DNA from 3 places in the Ferrimonas gelatinilytica genome. Region 3 is predicted to be linked to each of the others. Evidence: predicted binding sites of a transcription regulator. Region 3 holds the regulator's gene; each other region holds the start of a gene.
What was found. The regulator LexA, encoded in region 3, represses DNA repair genes until DNA is damaged. The targets are predictions, from matches to a motif close to TACTGTATNNNNATACAGTA.
Positions count from the first base shown of each region.

Region 1: the regulator LexA is predicted to act here: its motif matches at 4,626-4,645, upstream of ABD997_RS04785 (DNA topoisomerase III).
Region 2: the regulator LexA is predicted to act here: its motif matches at 2,319-2,338, upstream of recN (DNA repair protein RecN).

Region 1 is NZ_BAABLF010000005.1:523,077-530,472, reverse strand. It holds gene ABD997_RS04810 (gamma-glutamylcyclotransferase family protein) at 1-398, shown strand, start outside; gene ABD997_RS04805 (glycerol-3-phosphate dehydrogenase/oxidase) at 489-2,033, opposite strand; gene ABD997_RS04800 (hypothetical protein) at 2,549-2,680, shown strand; gene efpL (elongation factor P-like protein EfpL) at 3,008-3,583, shown strand; gene ABD997_RS04790 (23S rRNA (adenine(2030)-N(6))-methyltransferase RlmJ) at 3,731-4,570, shown strand; gene ABD997_RS04785 (DNA topoisomerase III) at 4,709-6,691, shown strand; gene ABD997_RS04780 (hypothetical protein) at 6,812-7,396, shown strand, end outside.
Region 2 is NZ_BAABLF010000001.1:161,590-168,985, reverse strand. It holds gene ABD997_RS00820 (outer membrane protein assembly factor BamE) at 128-499, opposite strand; gene recN (DNA repair protein RecN) at 639-2,300, opposite strand; gene nadK (NAD(+) kinase) at 2,544-3,428, opposite strand; gene grpE (nucleotide exchange factor GrpE) at 3,523-4,110, shown strand; gene ABD997_RS00800 (L,D-transpeptidase family protein) at 4,183-4,872, opposite strand; gene ABD997_RS00795 (DMT family transporter) at 5,041-5,949, opposite strand; gene dnaK (molecular chaperone DnaK) at 6,242-7,396, shown strand, end outside.
Region 3 is NZ_BAABLF010000014.1:141,782-149,177, forward strand. It holds gene ABD997_RS11800 (tRNA-uridine aminocarboxypropyltransferase) at 1-641, opposite strand, end outside; gene plsB (glycerol-3-phosphate 1-O-acyltransferase PlsB) at 699-3,107, opposite strand; gene lexA (transcriptional repressor LexA) at 3,343-3,966, shown strand; gene ABD997_RS11815 (hypothetical protein) at 3,966-4,415, shown strand; gene coxB (cytochrome c oxidase subunit II) at 4,642-6,180, shown strand; gene ctaD (cytochrome c oxidase subunit I) at 6,194-7,396, shown strand, end outside.

The sequences.
Region 1 (7,396 bases), on a different contig from region 3:
CCGGATACCAGTTGCGTTTTCACAAGGTCGGCCAGGATGGCAGCGGGAAATGCGATGCCTTCTATACCGGCGACCCTCGCCACCGGCTCTGGGGTGCCCTCTACTGGATCGATGATCTGGCCAAGGCGACCCTGGATCGCATTGAAGGGGTGGGGCAGGGATATTGTCACCGCTCCCTGCTACTCCCGGGGGAGGGGGCGCCCACAGCGTTTCTCTACGTCGCGACGCGACATGACTTCAGCTTACAACCCTTTGACTGGTACCAGGCCCATGTGCTGCAGGGCGCCAGAGAGCTGGGCTTGCCCCTTTCCTACCAGGCTCAGATCGCGCAGACCCCCAGTGTGGAAGACCCGGACGCAGAGCGCCGGGACCGTCAGCAGGCGATTCATCGGGCGTAATCTCTTGGTGGCGTAAGGGAGAGGCGGCTGAGCGTACGCCTCAGCATCGATTCCTGCTGCTGCGCTTCGACCCGGTTAGCCCGTGATGGCTTACCGCGAGAGTGTCATGGGCCCAGTTTCGGACGCGGCGTATTCTGCTGAGCAGGATTGGGCCAGCATCCCCTGCCACTGAGCCTGCCAGTGGGAGTCGGACCACCCCAGCTGTTTTTGACAAGCGGTTCGTATCGGGCCTTGAAACCGTTCTAAATCCGGGCCGAGCGTCCAGGCCAGCCGGGTACGACGCACCAGCAGATCCGCCAACTGAACGATGGCGCCGTGTTCTGCCCAGTAGCTCAGGGTGGAATCCTGGATGTCACTGTCACCGATGGCGGTGCCCGGTTCCAGCCGTGGAGGACCCAGGACCTGGTCCTCTGCTGGCCGGGCCGCAGGCAGCCGTCCCTGAGACTCGGCCAGGGCGAGGGTCTCGTCGGCCATGGGGACGAAGGTGGTCAGTTTCCCGCCGGTGATGTTGACCAGACCCGACTCCTCCCACACCAGGTGCTCGCGGCTGGCGGAAGAGGGGGTCTGTTTGGTGTTGAGCGGTTGCAAGATGGGCCTGAGTCCGGACCAGCTGGCCAGCACCGGAAGATCAGTCTTCAGGCCCAACTGTGGCAGCAGGGCCATCAGGTAATCACGCTCGGCGGAACTCATGCGGGCGGGCTCTGACTTATCCGCCAGGTGATCCAGATCTGTGGTGCCGATGACGCTGTGGCCCCTCCAGGGGTAACAGAACACCACCCGATTATCCTTGGGATGATGTAGCGTCAGGGCCGCCGCCAGGGGGAGATCCCGGCGGTGGAACATCAGGTGGCTGCCACGAAGGGGCCGCAGTCGGCAACCCGGCGGCAGTGGAGCCAGAGCATCCGCCCACACGCCGGTGGCGTTGATCACCATCGACGCTTCTAATGGCTTCTCCTGCTCCGCGATTCGTACGCAAACACCACATACGTTTCCCTGCCGGCGTAGTAGGCCCGTTACCGGTGTGTAGTGGCTGAGTTCTGCACCATGCACCGCTGCTTCCTGGAGCGTACGTAGGACCAGGGCGCTGTCGTCGCACAGGGCGTCATAGTATTGCCATGCCTGCGAATGGTCAGGCAGCGCCAGTGGTGCGAAGCGCCCACGCAGAGCTTCGGCATCATGGTGGCTGGGTCGATGGTGGGAGGGGGCCCCTGAGAGCCAGTGGTACAGCATCAGGCAGATGGGTAAGGCTATCCTCTGGCGCCAGTCGTTGGGCTGGTAGAGGTAGTAGTAAGGCGTGGGGGTGATGAGATCCGGCCATCGGTGTACCAGAGCCTCCCTTTGCTGTGCGGCCTCCCGGGTCAGGCGCCACTGGCCCTGGGCCAGGTAGCGCAGGCCGCCATGGACCATCTTGGAGCTGACGCTGGAGGTGCCGCCGGCAAAATCATCCCGCTCCAGCAGGAGGGTGCGCCAGCCACGTCGGGCACTCTCCCGGGCGATCCCGGCTCCGGTGATCCCCCCGCCAATGACGATCACATCGTAACGGGGCTGCCGGTGCAGTGAGGCCCGGGTGCGGGTCACCACCTCGGTCAGGCTGGGAGGGGGCTTGAGCGACCCTTGTCGAGATGCGTTGCCCATCGGCTTTCCTCACCGGTTGCGAAACGAAGATTATCTTCAGTTTATATGGATGTGGGCGAGGGGCTTGAGCAGGAGATGAAAAGCGCAAAAAAAAAAGCACCCGTTCGGGTGCCCACAGAGGAAGAGAAACCAAGGGGACCTGTGTGAAGGTTCTGTAATGCGTTACCTCACACGGCAGGCACCATTATATGAAGCTGGCATGGGGTTTTGAGGGGATAACGCTCAACGAATTGTTAATAAATGTATGAATAGCGGTCTGGCCTGGCTTTGCGCCAGGGCGCGAGTTGAATGGCGTACAAAGGATTAAGAGAAAAGCCTGTGCCGCCGTTAGGCAAAGGCTCATTCGGATTAAGTTCAGGAAAACTTTGTCTTATAAACAGCAGTTTTCGGAAATCTGCTTCGATGGGAGGGGAAACTGTGATGTGGATCCGTTTGTTTTTTCACCAGGGGCTGTTAGGATGCGCGCCGCCGGCTCTTAGGAGCCGGCTTTTCTGTCGGTGGTGAGGAGTTCCTGGATGATCGAAGCGTTTTTACTGGCCCTGTTGGCCATTCCCGTGGTGCGTCTGGTCCGTCCCGGTGCCCGTTTGCTTTGGGCGTTTACGGCGGCTCCCCGGTTGCCACAGCGCCGCGTTCGTCAGGACGATTGATAAGCCTCAGCCGTCAGGCTGCTAACCTATTAGACTAAAGTATGAGAAGAGAGGGTCGGCAGGATGCTGGCATGACCACTGAATGATTTTGACCTGCCTGATTGTTTCCGCACTGCTGGTGCCCGTCGTAAGCCCCCTGGTCGATAAGGCCATCGATAAACTGGCGGATCGCTTGGCCCAACCTCCCGGCCCCAAGTCCTAATTTTGAATGGCGATGGCTTCCTGCCGTTGCCCTTTTCATGTGGCTACAGAACGCTCCGATGGGACTTGCCTAAAACTGATTAAATGGTAGTTTGCTTGCAAACACGCTAACCGGACGTTTTAAGCATGCCAAAGGCCAGTGAAGTAAAGAAAAATGCCGTCATTGAACACAACGGCAAAGTGTATTTTGTTAAAGAGATCAGCAAGCTGACCCCCAGTGGTCGTGCCGGTGCCAGTCTCTACCGGATGCGCCTCTATGACGTGGCCACCGGCGCCAAGGCGGACGAGAGCTTCAAGGCGGAGGAGATGATCACCCTGGCGGATTTTAGTCGACGGCAGGTCAGCTTCTCCTACGTGGATGGGGACGAGTATGTGTTCATGGATAACGAAGACTACACCCCGTTCAATTTCAGCAAGGTGAGCATCGCCGAGGAGCTGCTCTACATCACCGAGGAGACCCAGGGCCTGCAGGTACTGACGGTGAATGAGATGCCGGTGGCGATTGAACTGCCCTCCACCGTGGAACTGGAGATCGTCGAGACCGACCCTTCTATCAAGGGCGCCTCGGCGACCTCCCGGACCAAACCCGCGACCCTGACCACGGGGCTGGTGGTTCAGGTGCCGGAATACATCTCCAACGGTGAAAAGATCAAGATCAACACCGCCGAAGGGAAGTTCATGAGCCGTGCCGACGGCAAATAGGCCTCAGCTCTTTGAGAAGCCCGAAGCACTGCTTCGGGCTTTTTTGTGTCGAGCCACGGCCTTTGCTCACCCCAAGCGCTATCGGGAAGCGGTTTTTTCCCCGTGCTTGGGCGATAATAGGCGCAACTTTTCTTCACGAGTTTATCCATGCTCTCCTACCGTCACAGTTACCATGCGGGCAACCATGCCGATGTGCTTAAGCACAGTGTTCAGGCACTGATCCTCGAGGCGCTCAAAGCCAAACCCAAGCCTTTCATTTACCACGACACCCACTCCGGTGCGGGCCGTTACGATCTCAAAGATGCCCACGCCGAAAAGACGGGGGAGTATGTCGACGGGATAGGGCGTTTGTGGCAGCAGGACTGCCCGGAACCGCTGCACCCCTACCTCAAGGCGGTAAAAGCGTTGAACCCCAATGGCGATCTGCGCTACTACCCGGGCAGTCCTCTGCTCGCTCAGCGCCTGTTGCGGGAGCAGGACAGGTTGGTCTTGACCGAACTGCATCCAAGCGATCACCCGAGACTGATGCAGGAGTTTAGTGGCGATCGGCGTGCTCGGATCTTCAAGGAGGATGGCTACCAGCGTTTGAAGGCCAGCCTTCCCCCGCAGGAGCGCCGCGGTGTGGTATTGATCGACCCGCCCTACGAGCTCAAGGATGAATACCGGGATCTGGTGAAAGGGGTGTTGGCGGGGATCAAGCGCTGGGCCACAGGTACCTACGCCATCTGGTATCCGGTGGTGTATCGGCAGGATGTCGATTTTATCGAACGGCAGCTGAAGCAATCCGGTGTACGTAAGATCCTGCAGATAGAGCTCTGCGTGCGTTCGGACAGCAACGAGCGGGGAATGACCGGCTCGGGAATGATCGTGATCAACCCGCCGTGGACCTTGGAGCAGCAGATGCAAACGCTGTTGCCCTGGTTGACCCAGACCCTGGCGCAGTCTCCCCAGGCTCGCTTCCGGCTGGAGTGGATGGTGCCCGAGTAGGCGCGCCGCGGGCTTAACGAGGCCCCGCCCCGCGCGGCGGCTTTATCTCCCAAAAGCCTGTACATAAGTACAGGCTTTTTGTTGCCAGTCACCAACGCCTTGGGTACTCTGCTTTTAACACTTGTCGCGGCTCCCGCCATGGAACATCTTTATATTGCAGAAAAACCCAGCCTCGGACGCGCCATAGCGGCGGTCCTGCCCAAGCCCCATCGTCCGCATGAGGGTTATATCGAAGTGGGTAATGGCGACTGCGTCACCTGGTGTGTCGGCCACCTGCTTGAGCAGGTGGAACCCCAGGAGTATGACGCCAAGTATCAGCAGTGGCGAATGGAGGATCTGCCGATCCAGGTGAGCCAGTGGCAGCTCAAGGCACGCCGTGGCATGGGGAAGCAGTTGGCGGTGATCCGCAAACTGCTCAAGCAGGCGGGCACCCTGGTTCATGCCGGGGACCCGGATCGCGAAGGGCAACTGCTGGTGGACGAGGTGATCGATCACCTGGGTGTGAGCGCCGAGCGTAAAGCCGCCACCCAGAGGCTGCTGATTGCCGATCTCAACCCCGACGCGGTGCGTCGCGCCCTGGGTAAGCTCAAGCCGAACCGGGATTACATTCCACTGTCGGTCTCGGCGCTGGCCCGCAGCCGTGCCGACTGGCTTTACGGTATGAATCTCTCCCGGGCGTTCACGCTGCTGGGGCGGAGGGCCGGATACACCGGGGTGTTATCCGTGGGGCGGGTGCAAACGCCGGTGCTGGGCCTGGTGGTTCGGCGCGATGCCGAGAGCGAGGCCTTCGTACCACGGCCCTTTTACCAGCTTGATGCCCTGATCGCCCATGAAGAGGGGCCCATACGGGCTCGTTGGCAGCCCAGCGATGCCTGCGCCGCCTGGCTGGACGAGGATGGTCGCCTGCTGGCCCGCAAGCTGGCGGAGCACGTTGCGGGGCGTATCCAGGATCAGCCCGCCAAGGTGGTGACGGCCAGCTACGAGGAGAAGTCCCAGGGGGCGCCGCTGCCCTATTCATTGTCGGCGCTGCAGATCGATGCGGCCAAACGCTACGGGCTCTCCGCCAGCGAGGTGCTTGCCTGTGCCCAGAAGCTGTACGAGGGCCACAAGCTGATCACCTACCCTCGTTCGGACTGTCGCTACCTGCCCAAGGACCACAGGGCCGAAGCGCCGTCGGTGGTGTCCGCCATCGCTCAGAACCACCCGCCATTGACAGAGGCGGCGTCCGGTGCCGACCTGTCACTGCGTGGCCGCTGCTGGAACGATGCCAAGGTGACGGCCCACCACGCCATCATCCCCACCGCTAAGCGGGCTTCGACAAAGGCCCTCTCCGCCAGTGAGGCCAAGGTGTATGGGCTGATCGCCCGTCAGTACCTGATGCAGTTTTATCCTGCGGCCCGCTTTGCTCATGCGCACCTGGTGTTTGAGATCGCCGGAGGCGAGTTCGTGGCCAAGGGCCGACGACTTAAGGTTGCAGGCTGGCGCGCCCTGCTGGGAAAAAGCCCGCCAGCGGAGCAGGAGGAGACCGGCCAGACGTTGCCCTCATTGGTTGAGGGGGAGACGCTCATTTGCAGTGGCAGCGAGATCAAAGATTGCATGACGGAGCCGCCCAAAGCTTTCACCGAGGCCACCCTGTTGCAGGCGATGACCGGCATTGCCCGCTTTGTCCAGGATCCGGCCCTCAAGGGGATCCTGCGTGAAACCGATGGTCTGGGCACCGAGGCGACCCGGGCGGGGATCCTGGAGCTGCTGTTTAAGAGGGGGTTTCTCTGCCGGGAAGGCAAGGCGATCCGAGCCACCAGCGCAGGTCGGGGGCTGATCGGGGCACTGCCCGAGAGCGCCACTTACCCGGATATGACCGCGCGCTGGGAGAGCCAGCTGCAGGAGATGGCACAGAAGAGGGTTGCGTATGGCCCCTTCATGGTGGCACTGGAACAACAGATAGCGCAGATGGTAGAGGCTGCCCGGACCGCCTCTCCCCCGACCTCCCTGTCCGGGATCCCGGCGCCGGTAAGGCGAGGCCGAAAGGGCAGTGGTCGTCGCAGTGGATCTGGGGTGGCGGGCAGGCGTAAAGGGAAAGGGACGTCGAAGCACAGCGCGTCCCGTAGTTCGGCTTCTTGAACAGGCCGCGCCTGCGGAGGTTGGGCCAAGGCGAAGAGAGCGGTTGGTGCCACACGGATGGGCTGGTAACTTGAGCAGCCTGACCAGTACAGGGTTTGGTAACTGAGCAAGGGTGGATGGATGGCGAAGAAGATCTCAACCTCGGCATTGGCTAAGCGGTTGGACCTGCCGGCCAAGGGGCTGTTCGAGCGGCTGGAGCGCAGCGGATACCTGCGTCGCCAGGCCCAGCAGTGGCAGTTGACCGAGTGGGGGCAGCGGCTCGGTGGTGAGACCAGCGACAGCGAAAAGTTTGGCCGTTTTGTCGTCTGGCCTGAGGATCTCCTCCTGGCCGAGGAGTCGGGTACCCTGCCCAGTGAGCAGCTGGCGGCCGAGCTGTCACTGATCGACGCCGAGTTCTGCGGTTTGCTGCAGGTCTGTGGCTACCTGCAGCGCTGGCAGCGGGACTGGTGGGTGACCCTGGCGGGCCGCCGCCAAGGGGGCTGCCAGGGGATCTCCCCCCAGGATGGCCGGCCCATCAGTCGCTGGCCGAAAACCCTGTTGACCCAGGCCGCTTTTCAGGCCGCGTTGTCCGCCTATCGGGGCAGTGATGCGGACCGGCGCTCCACCCAGAGCTCGGTGGACAGTTTCAAGCAGCGTTTCGAGGCCAAGTACCGGACGCTGGATGGACATTACGTCTGCACCTTGGCGCAGCTCACCCTGGCCAAC
Region 2 (7,396 bases), on a different contig from region 3:
GCATTCTGATGGTGTTTGTTCATCCCCCCTCAACACCCCTTCTGCCGTATGGCAGAAGGGGTGTTCTATTCGTTAAATTCGTACTGGATGGGTCGGCCGAAATAGATGACTAGAGATAAAACCGTGTTTAGGGGCGACCGGCGTCCAATGGGGTATAGAAGTCATCCCCGACCTCATAATCTCCCTTGAGCGTGCTGACTTTGCCGTCAGTGAAGTTGACCACCAGCTCTTTTCGGGTCAATTCATTGGTACGGCCATTCTTAAACTGATACACGTAGTACCAGGTGTCGGAAGCGAAACTGTCACGAAGCACAGGACGTCCCAGGACGAACTCAACCTGCTCCGGCGTCATCCCTACACGCAGCTTATCTACTTGAACTTGCTCAATAAAGTTCCCTTGTGGAATGTCGATCTTGTAAACCATCCAATCAAAGACCGAACACCCTGACACCGCTGTGGTGAGGGTCGCAGCCAATACCAGCGTCCGAAACTGCTTCATTTTATTCTCTGCGTTGCTTTTTTGTTTAGGAGCGCATCATACCTCAAGGTTTCACGGGAAAAAAAGGGCATCAGCCAGTGCCTGGGACGGCAAGGAGATAACGGCGCCTTTCCATCCGCTACCGAGCGCGTTACCGGGTTCAGTGCACCAGTAGCTCGCTGGCATTGGCGCGGGTATTGTCCGTGATGACATCGCCTCCCAGCAGACGGGCCAGTTCATCGATTCGTGCTTCACCCTGCAGAGGCAACATCTGGGTTTCCGTACTGCGCCCCTGGGTCTGTTTTGAAACAAACATGTGCTGGTGACCGTTACCGGCGACCTGGGGGAGATGAGTGACGCAGAAGACCTGGGTAGATTGTCCCAACTGACGCAGCATCCTGCCCACCACCGCAGCGGTGGGGCCGGAGATCCCCACATCCACCTCGTCAAAGATTAAGGTAGGCGTGGCCACCTTGCGAGCGGTGATCACCTGAATCGCCAGACCGATTCGGGACAGCTCACCACCGGATGCGGTGCGTGCCAAGGGCTGCATCGGCTGGCCCGGGTTGGTGCAAACCATAAACTGGACGCGATCCGCCCCCTCGGCGCTGAGGCGTTCAGGCTGATGTTGAAGATCGATCTGGAAGCGGGCGTGGGGCATCGCCAATGCTTTCATGTTGGCGGTCACCAGCTTATCCAGTTCCTTGGCGTAGCGTTGACGGCTCTTGTGCAGCTTGAGGGCCGCCGCGCTGACCTCCTCCCGGGCCAGTTGTCGCTCTCTGTGCAGTTGTTGCAATTGGTCATCATCGCCGGCCATCTGGACCAGTTCATCCGCCAGGGACTGGTGGTGCGCCGCGAGGTCAGAGGGAGGAACCTGGTGTTTGCGCGCCAGGCTCATGGCCCGGGATAGCCGTTGCTCTAGCTCATGGAAGCGCTCCGGATCCAACTCCAGTTTACTGTGGTAGGCATCCAGCTCGTTGCTGCTCTCCTGGATCTGGATTATCCCCTCATGCAGCATGGTCAGGACGTTACTCAGGCTCGGGTCATTTCCATGCAGCGACTCCACTTCGCTGATGGCTTGGGACAGCAGACTTTGTACCGACACGTCCTCACCCTCGCTCAGCAGGTAAAGCGCACGTTGGCTCTGCTCCATCAGGCTGCCGCTGTTGGCGAGGCGCTTATGCTCCAGTTCGATCTGCTCGAACTCGCCCGGCTGTAGGGAAAACTCGTCCAGCTCCTGCACCTGGTACTCAAGCAGTTGAGCGCGTGCCTGGCGCTGGGACTGGGCCTGCTCCAGGCGCTCGATGGCGCTGTCGATCTCCTTCCAGCGCTGATAGCCCCGGCGACAGTCATCGATAAGTCGTTGGTGTCCGGCGTATTGATCCAGGAGGTCCAACTGCACGTCACCATGGAGCATGCTGTGGTGGGCGTGCTGACCATGGATACTGACCAGCAGTTCCCCCAGGCTCTTAAGCTGTGCCAGGGGCACCGGGTGACCGTTGATCCAGGCCCGGGAGCGGCCCTCGGTGGAGATGGTGCGGCGCAGGATGCACTCTTCATCGTTCTCCAGGGCATTATCCTTCAGCCATTGGCGTGCCGCCGGAATGGCGGAAAGCTCGAAGCGTGCGGAGAGTTCCGCACGTTCGGCGCCGGCACGCACCATGCTGGCTTCGCCACGGCCGCCGAGACAGAGGCCAAGGGCATCGATGGCAATGGACTTACCCGCTCCGGTTTCCCCGGTGATGCTGGTCATCCCGGCGCAGAAATCCAGCTCCAAAAATTTCACGATGGCAAAGTGACTGACGGTCAGCTGAGTGAGCATACTGCATCCTTGTCGAAGTACTGTATGAATAAACACTGTATATGGAGACAGTATATGGGGAATGTGTGTGCAGTAAAGGCCGGCGGCAAGAAAATTTCATCGGCCCCGGGAGGGTCGGAAGCCTCCGCTATTGAAAGCGCGGATTGATGAGGGAGGGAAGAGGTAAGTTCGACGGTTTACGAGCGTCATTAAAGAGGGATGTGCCTCCTATATCTGGGCGTAGAGGAGGGGAAGAGGAGCCGTTTAGAACAGTTTGCTGCCCCAGCCTAGCTTGCTGCGCAGGACTTCGAAGTAGTTGCGTCCCTTGGGATGGATCAGGCGCAGGGCATGGTCCGCTTTGCGGATGATGATCTCGTCGCCGGGCAGGGCGGCAAGGGTAACATGACCGTCGCAGCTGACCTCCAACGGCCGATCACCCATCTCGGGGGAGGCGATCAGCTTCACTTCGCTGTTGCCGTCGACAACGATAGGGCGGCCGGAGAGGGAGTGGGGGAACATCGGTACCAGGATCAGGGCATTAAGATTCGGAGTCAGGATTGCCCCGCCGGCGGAGAGGGCGTAGGCGGTGGAGCCGGTCGGCGTCGAGGCGATCATGCCATCCGCGCGCTGGCTGTACATGAACTGCCCATCAATATAGACCTCGAACTCGATCATATTGGCGACCCGCCCCGGGTGGAGGACCGCTTCATTGACCGCGCTGTTGGAGGCTTTGAGTTCACCGTGACGATACACCTCCGCCTGCAGCAAAAAGCGATGCTCGGTGTCAAATTCGCCATCCAGCACTTTACTCAAGGGTGATTCGAAGCCATCCGGCGGCAGGTCGGTCAGGAAACCGAGATTGCCCCGGTTCACCCCGATAACCGCCACATCGTACCGGGAGAGCACCCGGGCAGCGCCGAGCATATTCCCGTCACCTCCGACCACAATGGCCAGGTCGCATCGCTCCCCCAACTCGTTAAGGGGCAGGTTCTGGGCTTCGACATCCTCCAGCTGCTTTCCGACCCGCTGCTCAAGCAGCACCTCGTAGCCCTGGCCCGTAAGCCAGTGGTAGAGTAACTCTATGGTCTGATTGGCGCCCTCGTGGTTGGGCTTGCCGATGAGGCCGATGGTATGAAAGGTTTTGGTCATCGATTTTCCGGGCCAGAGGGGCCTTGAAGTGGCAGATTTCGTCCCCATAATAGGCTCAGTGTTTTCGTGAATAAAGTGGTTTGGCGGAGTTGTGATGAGCGACGAGCAGCAAAAAGTAGTGGATCAAGAAGAGATTAATAATGAGCAGGCCGCGGAGGTGGAAGCCGAAGAGGTGAAGCAGGACGCGGTAGAGGTTGATCCTAACGTGCAGCGTATCGCGGAGTTGGAGGCAGAGCTCGCGGCAGCGAAAGAGACCATCAACAATCAGAAAGATTCTGTGGTCCGTGCCGCCGCCGAGGTGGAAAACATTCGCCGTCGCACTGCTCAAGATATTGAAAAAGCTCGTAAGTTTGCTTTGGAGAAGTTTGCCTCCGAGTTGTTGCCTATCCTGGATAACCTAGAGCGCGCACTGGAGATCCCTAACCGGGAGGAGGAGCTGGTGAAGCCCGTGCTTGAAGGGGTAGAGCTGACCCAGAAGAGTTTCCTCGCCAGCATCGCCAAGTTTGGTATTGAGCCGGTTGATCCCCAGGGTGATGAATTTAACCCGGAACTGCACCAGGCGATCTCCATGGTTCCGAGCCCCGATCACCCGGCCAATACGGTCATGACGGTGATGCAGAAGGGGTATACCCTCAATGGGCGCCTGTTGCGCCCTGCCATGGTGATGGTGTCCCAGGGCTAACACCTTGCTGATTGAACCAAATAACAACGCCTCCCCTTGGGAGGCGTTGTTATTTCTAGGCTGCGCGAAGCGTTATCGACTGACCATGGTTACAGGGGTCTGCAACTCCGCCAGGCTGGCCTGTATCTTGTCGTATTTCTGCTCCACCCACTCCGGGACGCCGGCGGGGCGGATCAGCGGTTCAAGGCGGGGATCCCGGGGGGTGATCACCATCTCGATGTTGTTCAGACCAATATCGTGGGCCAGAACGAACAACTCCTCGATGTTGTCGTCGCCCATGGCCAGGCACCCCCAGGAGACCTCCTGACCGTGGATGAAGATGTTGTTACCCAGGGCATCCCGCTGTTCCAACTCACCGTAGAGGCGATCCAACCGGTTGGGGTAATCGATGCGCAGCGAAAGGTGGAAAGCACTGTTAGGGTTGGCTGCATCGATGCGGTACACCCCTTCAGGGACTTGAAGGTCTCCTTCGCGCATCTTGGGGCGCAGGCTGCCACTGAGTTTCAGGATGGGGTAGTCCCGCAACTTGTGCCAGTTCAGGCCCTGATCCTGCAGCCAGACCTCCATCCGCTGGGCATCCTTGATGGCAACCCACTTGGCGGCCCGGATCTCCATGTCAAAAGGCAGCTGTTGCCAGTAATCAAACAGGCGCTCCCGAGCCACCGGCCCGAAGTGTTCCATCACCTCTTCAACGGTTCGCGCCTGCCCCCAACTCAGGGCGGGCAGCAACAGCGCGAACAGCCCCCATTTCCAGTTTTGCACCTTGTTCCCCGCTCCCGGCAAATTGATTTTGGGCGGCCATTCTCCACACATCGGAGGGGCAATCAATCCCTGCACCCAATCCCAAGCATAAGCAGTTGCAGGGATCCGCTGCAAGCACCGGATATGTCGAAACAACTTTCTGAGAAAAAGATTGTCATCGCCCAAGGTTCAGGGCTTCGCGGTGGCGTCCTGGCGACGCCACCTTGGCCCCAGTTGCTGGATTGCCAGGCCAACGACGATCAATCCGAGGCCTGCCAGTGTGCTCATGGCGATCGCTTCGCCAAGGAAGCGGCTGATGAAAAAGAGCGACAGGAAGGGGCCCAGGAACACCAGGTTGGAGAGGGGGGCGGTATGGGTCGCGCTGCGCATGGCACTGAGCCAGAGCACGAATGTCAGCCCCATCTCGAACAGGCCCACATAGAGTGCGCCGACAATGCCCTGCCAGGGGGGGAGAACCAGTTCTCCGCGCCAGAGGCAGACAAGTGCAATCAGCGGGATGGCGATCAGGAAACTCAGCAGCAGGCTGGCGGTGGGATCCCCGCTGTCCTTGGTGTTGACGATCCAGTAGAGCGACCAGAATAGGGTCGACAACAGCGCCAGCCCGACGCCTACGGGATTGTCGAACTGCAGTTGGAGCAGGTCGCCACCGGTCGCGATCACCACCACTCCGGTGTATGCCAACAGGGCCGCCAGCAGGTCCCAGGAGCGCAAGCGTTGGCCCAGCATCGGCACAGCGAGCAGGCTCAGGAGAATGGCCCAGGTGTAGTTAAGGGCCTGAGCCTGCTGGGCCGGCAGCCGGTCGTAGGCGGCAAACAGGGTCAGGTAGTAGAGGAAGGGGTTGAGCACGCCGGCTTTGATGAAAAGAGCTGGGGTCTTACGCCACTGCACTCTCAGCAGGCCTAATCGGCCCTGGTAGGCAAGGATCCCGGTAAGGGCAATCGCGCTGCTGAAACTGGCAAAGAGCAGCAGCTGCGCCGGGGTCATGTAACTCAACGAGAGCTTGAAGGCGGTGGCGACCGTGGACCACAGCAGTACCGCCATCAGCCCCAACTGCATTGCCCGACGTTGATTTTTCACCCTTTACCTCCAAGCCTGGTCTGGGACCGTGAACGATTATTGTCCCCCACACCTTTGTCGTTCGGTGCGTTGGCGCGAAGGGCGCAATTATACCCGCGGTAACGCCGCCGTGGTGGCGCCGATGAACTTTTTTCCCGGCCTGCCCTTGAAAGCCGTTGGGGCGCCCCCATTTACCTTGTCAGCAGAGGGGTGAAAAAAGTTGGTGGCGAGTGCTTGAAAGCGTCGGACATCAACCCCAAATACCCCTTAATACTTAAGAACCGCGTTGTTTCAAGATTTTTGGAGGCACTCGATGGGTAAGATCATCGGTATTGACCTGGGCACCACCAACTCCTGTGTGGCTATTCTGGATGGCGGCAAGCCGCGTGTAATTGAAAACGCCGAAGGCGACCGCACCACCCCCTCTGTTATTGCTTACACCGACAGTGAGATCTTGGTGGGCCAGCCGGCGAAACGTCAGGCAGTAACCAACCCGCACAACACCCTGTTTGCGATCAAGCGACTGATTGGCCGCCGCTTCAAAGACGAAGTGGTGCAGCGTGATATCAACATCATGCCGTTCAAGATCGTTGAAGCGGACAATGGCGACGCCTGGGTCGAAGCGCATGGCAACAAGATGGCTGCCCCTCAGGTTTCTGCGGAAGTCTTGAAAAAGATGAAGAAAACCGCAGAGGACTACCTTGGTGAAGAGGTGACAGAAGCGGTTATTACCGTACCAGCCTACTTCAACGACGCACAGCGCCAGGCGACTAAAGATGCCGGTCGTATTGCGGGCCTGGAGGTCAAGCGTATTATCAACGAGCCGACCGCCGCGGCCCTGGCCTACGGCATGGACAAAAAGCAGGGCGATAACATCGTTGCTGTCTATGACCTGGGTGGCGGTACCTTCGATATCTCCATCATCGAGATTGACGAAGTGGACGGCGAGCACACCTTCGAAGTGTTGGCGACCAACGGTGATACTCACCTGGGTGGGGAAGACTTTGACAACCGTCTGATCAACTACCTGGCGGACGCCTTCAAGAGCGAGCAGGGGATCGACCTGAAGAATGATCCGCTGGCGATGCAGCGTCTGAAAGAGGCGGCGGAGAAAGCCAAGATCGAGCTCTCCTCTGCCCAGCAGACTGACGTCAACCTGCCCTACATCACTGCCGATGCCACTGGTCCGAAGCACCTGAACATCAAGGTAACCCGTGCCAAGCTGGAATCCCTGGTGGAGGACCTGATTGTTCGCTCCCTGGAGCCGCTGAAAGTGGCCCTGCAGGATGCCGACCTCTCCGTTTCCGAGATCAACGACATCATCCTGGTGGGTGGTCAGACCCGGATGCCGAAAGTTCAGCAGGCGGTAAAAGATTTCTTCGGCAAAGAGCCGCGTAAAGATGTGAACCCTGACGAAGCCGTGGCCATGGGTGCCGCAGTACAGGGGGGCGTTCTTGCCGGTGACGTG
Region 3 (7,396 bases):
AAAAAGGCATCAAGGGCTTGGGCATTGCGCTGGTCGCCGGCAATCGCCAGGACCTGGGCGGCGACCTCGGCGGTGGCCAGTTGGTGCGGATGGGCGGCACTGCGCAGCCGGTACTGACTGGCCGCCTCCGGGGCGATGGAAAGCACCGGTAAGGACGCCAGGTAGTCGCTTTGAAACATGCGGCGGGCCTGTTTCCAGGTGCCATCGAGCAGGATCATTAGCGGCTGCCGGTGATCGGTCGTTGCCGGAATCTGTTGGATGACCTGCTCCGGCTCGGCATGGCTGGCGGGAAAGACGATGATCGACCGGTAACGAGGGTTCGCCAGAAGCGCTAGCAGCGCGGGGTCCGGCTCGGTGCGATCCCAGCAGAATGCCCGGGTCTCCGGTAAAATTTCTGCGATCAGGCGCCCGGTATTGGTAGGCTTCATCGGCTCCTTGTGATGCATCAGCAGCACAAACTGCAACGGGCTCTGGCCAGGCCTTGCCCAGGGGCAACAGCAATGGGTGCGTGCGATAAGGCAGCGTGGACAGCGATCCACGGTAGCCCCCCGGGCATTGAAGGGGCGGGTGGTGAGAGCCAGGCGCTCTTGTCTTAATCGCAGGACGTCGTTGGGTGGCAGCACTGCCGCAGTGTGATTCATGGAAATTGTCGCTCAAACAAAAGGGGGCGCGTGCGCCCCCTCAATGGACCGCGGAGCTTACTGCGTTCGGCTCAGGGTGTTCTGAATGGTCGGGGTCAGCAGTGGCATCACAATCTGATACAGCGCCTTGACCTGTTCGGTATCGGCATCCTCTCCCAACATTCCCATGGTTTTCAGTTTCGATGTGAGAGTCGTGAACACCTTCTTATCGAAGAACTCCGGCGCACTGATCCCATGCAGCCGGGACATTCGCTCCGCCAGGGCGATGCTGTCCTTCTCCAGCGCCCCCCGCTCGATCCCCGGTTCACTCTGCAACCGCGACAGGACGATGGCGTAGCGCTGGATCGTTTCCTGGATAAGGTCCGCCAGATTACAGAGCACCGCTCGATGGGCGTGGCTGGGCTGCAGCCCTTTGTCGCAGGGCTCCAGCAAGTCGTGCATCACCAGTTCGTTGATCAGCCCTTCGACCTGACGCTCGACATCGTCAAGGTCGAGGCCCATGAACAGCTCAGCCTGCAACAGCGGGTAGAGGGCCCGGATATGTTCGATCAGTGACTCCTTGGAGTGACAGCCTCCGCGCAGCAGCAGGGCGGCGATCAGGGCAGGCAGAACCAGCAGATGGAGACTGTTATTCCGGTAGTAGGTCATGGAGACGGCGGTGCCACTATGGATGCTGATGATTTCACCCATGTGATCTCGGCTGACGTCGAACTTATTCAGGTCAAGCACCATCTGCAGCACCGCCTTGCCATCCCCCTCTGGCACTGTGGTGCGGGCGGTGTAGGGCACCGCGCGGAGCAGGTCCAGGTAAAGGTCCAACTGCTGCTCCAGGGCATGGCGCTCCATGGCGTGCTGCTCTGTGGCCAACAGCACGCTGGCGGTGAGGGTCATGGCGGAGGCGGCAGCGGCGTCATTGATGTTGCACATCAGTTTATTGGCCAACAGGTTGACCGTCGGCGTGAGCCAGGACTGGCGGCCTTCGCCACGCTTCTGCTCCTCCCGCCAGTCGGGATTGGCTTGATTGAGGAACTGGTGAATGGTGATCGGCTCGCCGAAGTTAACGTAGCCCTGACCGTAGTTGCGCAGTTTACGCAGGGCAGAGAACACCTGCCAGGCGTTCTCCTTCTCCTTTTTCTTGCCGGCCAGCTCCTTGTGGTAGGAGGTCACCTCCATCACGTGGTCGTATCCCAGGTAAACGGGGACCAGGGTCACCGGCCGCTCGAGTCCACCCAGCACTGAGTTGACCGTCATGGCGATCATTCCGGTCTTGGGGGGCAGCAGACGCCCGGTGCGTGAGCGCCCGCCTTCGGTGAAATACTCCACTGAGTAGCCGCGCTTAAACAGTTGGTCCAGGTATTCACGGAACACCGTGGAGTAGAGCTTGTTGCCCTTGAAGGAGCGGCGGATGAAGAAGGCGCCACCGCGGCGGAAAATGGGTCCGGCGGGCCAGAAGTTGAGATTGACCCCGGCGGCGATGTGCGGCGGCACCATTCCCTGCTGGTAAATTACGTAGGAGAGCAGCAGGTAGTCCATGTGGCTGCGGTGGCACGGGACGAACACGATCTCGTGGCCATCCTGGGACAGTTGACGTACCTGCTCGGCGCCGCGGACGTTGATCCCTTTATACAGCTTGTTCCACAGCCAGCCCAGGAAACGATCCCCGATACGCACCAGGCCTTCCGAGTAGTCGGCCGCGATCTCGTCCAGGTACTCATGGGCCCGCTGTCGAGCCTTCTCTTCGCTGATATTTTTGCTCCGCGCCTCTTCGGCGATCGCTTCCTTGATCGCCTCGTCAGCCAGCAGGCTGTGGAACAGGGCCTGACGATCCGGCAACCGGGGGCCGGTAGCCACGGTGCGCTGACGGCCGAAGTGTACCCGAGCGACCCGGGCCAGCTTGTTGGCGATGGTGCTGTCGGTACCGTGATTATCGGCCATGTAGCGCAGAGAGACCGCGCGGGAGAAGCGGATAAAGTTGTCGCGGCCCAGTACGGTGATGATGGCGGTTTTGCGAAGCCAGGTCGGGTTGGGCTTGTTGAGCAGGGTCGCACTGACACTGACCTCTTTACCGGGGTTGCGGCCCCACAACAGGCTTACCGGAACCACCTGAATATCGAGATCAGGATCCTGGCGGTGAAGTTCCAGCAGACGTTCGAACTGGCCCTTGAAGTCGGTGCTGTTGCCGCGACCAAAGAGCGGGGTAGCCTCCGCCAGCGCCACCATCCGGGCGACAGGTTCACCATTAATGGTGAGGGGGGCGAAGGGGCTCGGCAGCCCAAGACGCCGACAGCATTCGTGCAGGGCCAGACGATCGGAAAAGGCGTCATGAGGCAAGACATAAACCAAGGGCCGATTGAGATCGAGATCCAGCTCCTCCACCGGGTTTTCCGGGATAGGTTTGCTTTTTACCAACAGCTTCTGCATCCAGTTGATCGGTTGCTGCCAGGGCTTGAGGGTCTTGTGGCTCACGCGTCTGCTTCTCTTGGGCTTAGAACGGTAGGCGCAGAGTGTACACCCAAAGCTAAACGCTGGCAGCAGCCAAGGGGCGGTTGGCGCTTAAGAGGCCCGGATAAGCGGTAAAAAGTCATAGTGATCAGACCTCTGGAAGCGCTTTTTTAATACTTATGATGAGGATGGTGTTGAAATCACCAGATACCTGTATATGATTACAGTATCTCTACTGTACGAATAAACAGGGAATGCCATGAAGCCGCTGACGCCGCGACAGGAGCAGGTTTTTGACCTTATCCGCCAACATATGCAGGACACAGGGATGCCGCCAACCCGGGCGGAGATCGCCCGGCAACTGGGATTTCGCAGTGCCAATGCCGCGGAGGAGCACCTCAAGGCGTTGGCTCGTAAGGAGTATATCGAGATTGTCCCCGGTACCTCGCGCGGGATCCGAATCCTCTTTAACGAACCTGAACCCGAGCAGCTGGGACTGCCACTGATTGGCCGGGTCGCCGCCGGCGAACCCATCCTGGCCCAGGAGCATGTCGAATCGCACTACCAGATGGATCCCAGCCTCTTCCATCCGGAAGCCAGCTACCTGTTGCGGGTTCGCGGTGACTCCATGAAGGAGATCGGGATCCTAGATGGTGACCTGCTGGCGGTACACCAGACCCGTGAGGCAAGAAACGGCCAGGTGGTGGTGGCCCGGGTTGGAGACGACGAAGTGACGGTGAAACGCTTCCAGAAGAGGGGCAATGTGGTCTATCTCCATGCGGAAAATGAGGAGTACGCCCCCATCGTGGTGGATCTCAAGGAGACTCCGCTAACCATCGAAGGCCTCGCCGTCGGAGTGGTACGCAATGGAGACTGGCAATAATGAAATTGCAGCAGGGAACGCGCTTCAATCACCCCGGTTTATGGCAGAGCTCGCGTCGTGCCTGGCCAGCTATGGACACCCAGTGTCATGACAGCCCGGGTGCCGGGCTCCAACGTGTGCTGCCGGCAGCGGCTGAGGCTGCGGGTCAGCAGGGCTGGGTGGTACTGATCAATCCCCCCGCTGGAAACTGGGCTGCCACGCTGGCTCGGGCCGGTGTCGACAGCCGCCGGGTACTGCGTGTCCGTAGCAGCGACGATGTTGAGGCCCTCTGGGCCCTGGAGCAGGCCCTGACAGGGGCGACCTGCGCCCTGGTGCTGGGCTGGTTGCCGGTTTTGGATGCGCGGGATCGGCGTCGGTTGCAGCTGGTCCAACGCCGTGCCCACTGCTCCGCTTACCTGTTTCACGGTGAGCGTGGGGAGATCCTCCACCTGGCCAACCCGGTTCACTGAAACACTCTCCGCCCTGCCTGCAGGATGTTCTTGATCAACTTTTACTCAGCCTGTAGCTTAACTTACGAATTCAATTAGAAAACTTGGCAGCAGTAAAGGCAGATGTTGCGCAGCTCTATCGCGTATGCCCATGCCCATTTCGGGGAAGGAGCTGACATAGGGCTGAGTCGTACTGTGCAAGCTCTTTCTGGACGTTGCGAAAGCAATGCTCAGAGGAGAAGCGTCTGTGAAGTACAAGCTGTTGGCCTGGATGGCCCCATGGATGGCGACGCCCTTCATGGCCAAAGCCTCGCTTTGGAATATGACCCCGGGGGTCACCGAAATCAGTCAGCAGGTCTACAGCCTGCACATGACCATCTTTTATATCTGCTGTGCCATCGCCTTCGTGGTGTTTGGCGTGATGATTATCTCGCTGATCCGGCATCGCAAATCTAAAGGTGCGACTCCCGCCCACTTCCATGAAAGCACCAAGGTGGAGATCGCCTGGACCGTGGTGCCCTTCCTTATCCTCATCGGTATGGCCGTGCCCGCGACCAGTACCTTGATCGCGATGGAAGATCCCAGCGATGCGGATCTCACCATCCAGATCACTGGTTCCCAGTGGAAGTGGCACTACCAATACTTCGGTGAGGATGTGGGCTTCTACAGCCTGCTGTCGACGCCGAAAGCGCAGATAGAAAATCAAGCCGCTAAGGGCGAGAACTACCTGCTGGAAGTGGATAAGCCCCTGGTTCTGCCCACCAATCGAAAGGTGCGTTTCCTGTTGACCTCCGATGATGTGATCCACTCCTGGTGGGTACCGGCTTTCGCGGTGAAAAAGGATGCTAACCCGGGATTTATCAATGAAGCCTGGACTCGGGTGACTGAGCCCGGGATCTACCGGGGTCAGTGTGCCGAGCTGTGCGGCAAAGACCACGGTTACATGCCGGTGGTGGTGGAGGTGTTGCCCGAAGCGGAGTTTGATCTCTGGCTGGAGCAGCAGAAGCGCCTGGCCGCCGATGCCGAGGCCGCCGAGCGTGACTCCCTGTCCGAGCAACTGGGGTTGTCCGAATCCATGACCCTGGGGGAGCAGGTCTACAACGGTCGTTGCGCCGCCTGTCATCAGCCCAACGGCATGGGACTGCCAGGGGTTTTCCCGGCGATCAAGGGCAGTCCCGTGGCGCTCGGGGACGTGGCGGCGCATATCGATATCGTTGCCCACGGCCAGACTGGCACGGCGATGCAGGCGTTTGCGGATCAGCTCAGTCTGAAGGAGTTGGCGGCGGTGGTGACCTATCAGCGCAACGCCTTCGGTAACGACACCGGCGACGTGATCCAGACCCGTGAAGTCAACGACCGTCTTAATGGCGGCGAGCCTGACGAGGCCGGAACCGGGGCAAAGCACACTGAGCCCAACGAGGTTGTCGAGCCCACCTCTGCCATTGAGGCCAGCACCGAAACGACGGCTGCCCTGACCCTGGAACAGGCGATGACGCTGGGGAGCGAAATCTACAACGGACGTTGTGCGGCCTGTCACCAGGTCAACGGCATGGGCGTACCCGGGGCCTTCCCCGCCATCAACGGCAGTGCGATCGCCCTCGGCGAGCCGGCAGAGCATATCTCAATCGTGGCCGAAGGCCGGGCCGGTACCGCCATGATGGGTTTTGCCGGCCAACTCAGCGCGAGAGAGCTGGCGGCGGTGGTGACCTACCAGCGCAATGCCTGGGACAACCAAACCGGTGACCTGATCCAGGCCACCGATGTCGACGCCGTGGCCGGCCAGTAGCAGGAGAGCAACAATGACAACGGCTTTAAAGACCCCCCAGCAGGATCAGCTCGGGCACGTCGAGACACAGAGTGATACTCACCACCATGACCACCACCTTACGGGGTGGCGACGCTGGCTGCTGACCACCAACCACAAAGAGATCGGCACCCTCTACCTCTGGTTCAGTTTCGCCATGTTCCTGATCGGTGGCGCGATGGCGATGGTGATCCGCGCTGAGCTGTTCCAGCCGGGTCTTCAGTTGGTGGATCCCCACTTCTTCAACCAGATGACCACGGTCCATGGCTTGATCATGGTGTTTGGGGCGGTGATGCCCGCCTTCACTGGCCTCGCCAACTGGATGATCCCGATGATGATCGGGGCACCGGACATGGCACTGCCGCGGATGAATAACTGGAGCTTTTGGATCCTGCCTTTTGCCTTCGCCTTGCTGATCGGCAGTCTCTTTATGGAGGGGGGTGGCCCCGCCTTTGGTTGGACTTTCTACGCCCCGCTGTCGACCACCTTTTCCGGTGACTCCACCGCCCTGTTCGTGTTCTCGGTACACATCATGGGGATCAGCTCCATCATGGGGGCGATCAACGTCATCGTGACCATCGTCAACCTGCGGGCACCCGGGATGACCTGGATGAAGTTACCGCTGTTTGTCTGGACCTGGCTGATCACCGCCTTCCTGCTGATCGCGGTGATGCCGGTACTGGCCGGGGTGGTCACCATGGTGCTGACCGACAAGTACTTCGGCACCAGCTTCTTCGATGCCGCCGGTGGCGGTGATCCTGTGATGTTCCAGCATATCTTCTGGTTCTTCGGCCACCCAGAGGTCTACATCATGATCCTGCCGGCATTCGGCGTGATCTCCGCTATCGTGCCGGCATTCTCTCGCAAGAAGCTGTTTGGCTATGCCTCCATGGTGTATGCCACCGCTTCCATCGCCGGCCTCTCCTTCCTGGTGTGGGCGCACCACATGTTCACCACTGGCATGCCGGTGGCGGCAGAGCTGTTCTTCATGTACTGCACCATGCTGATCTCGGTCCCCACCGGGGTGAAGGTGTTCAACTGGGTCGCCACCATGTGGCGGGGGGCGATTAGCTTCGAGGCGCCGATGCTGTTTGCCCTGGCGTTTATCGTACTGTTCACCATCGGCGGCCTGTCCGGCCTGATGCTGTCGCTTACCCCGATCGACTTTCAGTACCACGATACCTACTTTGTGGTTGCG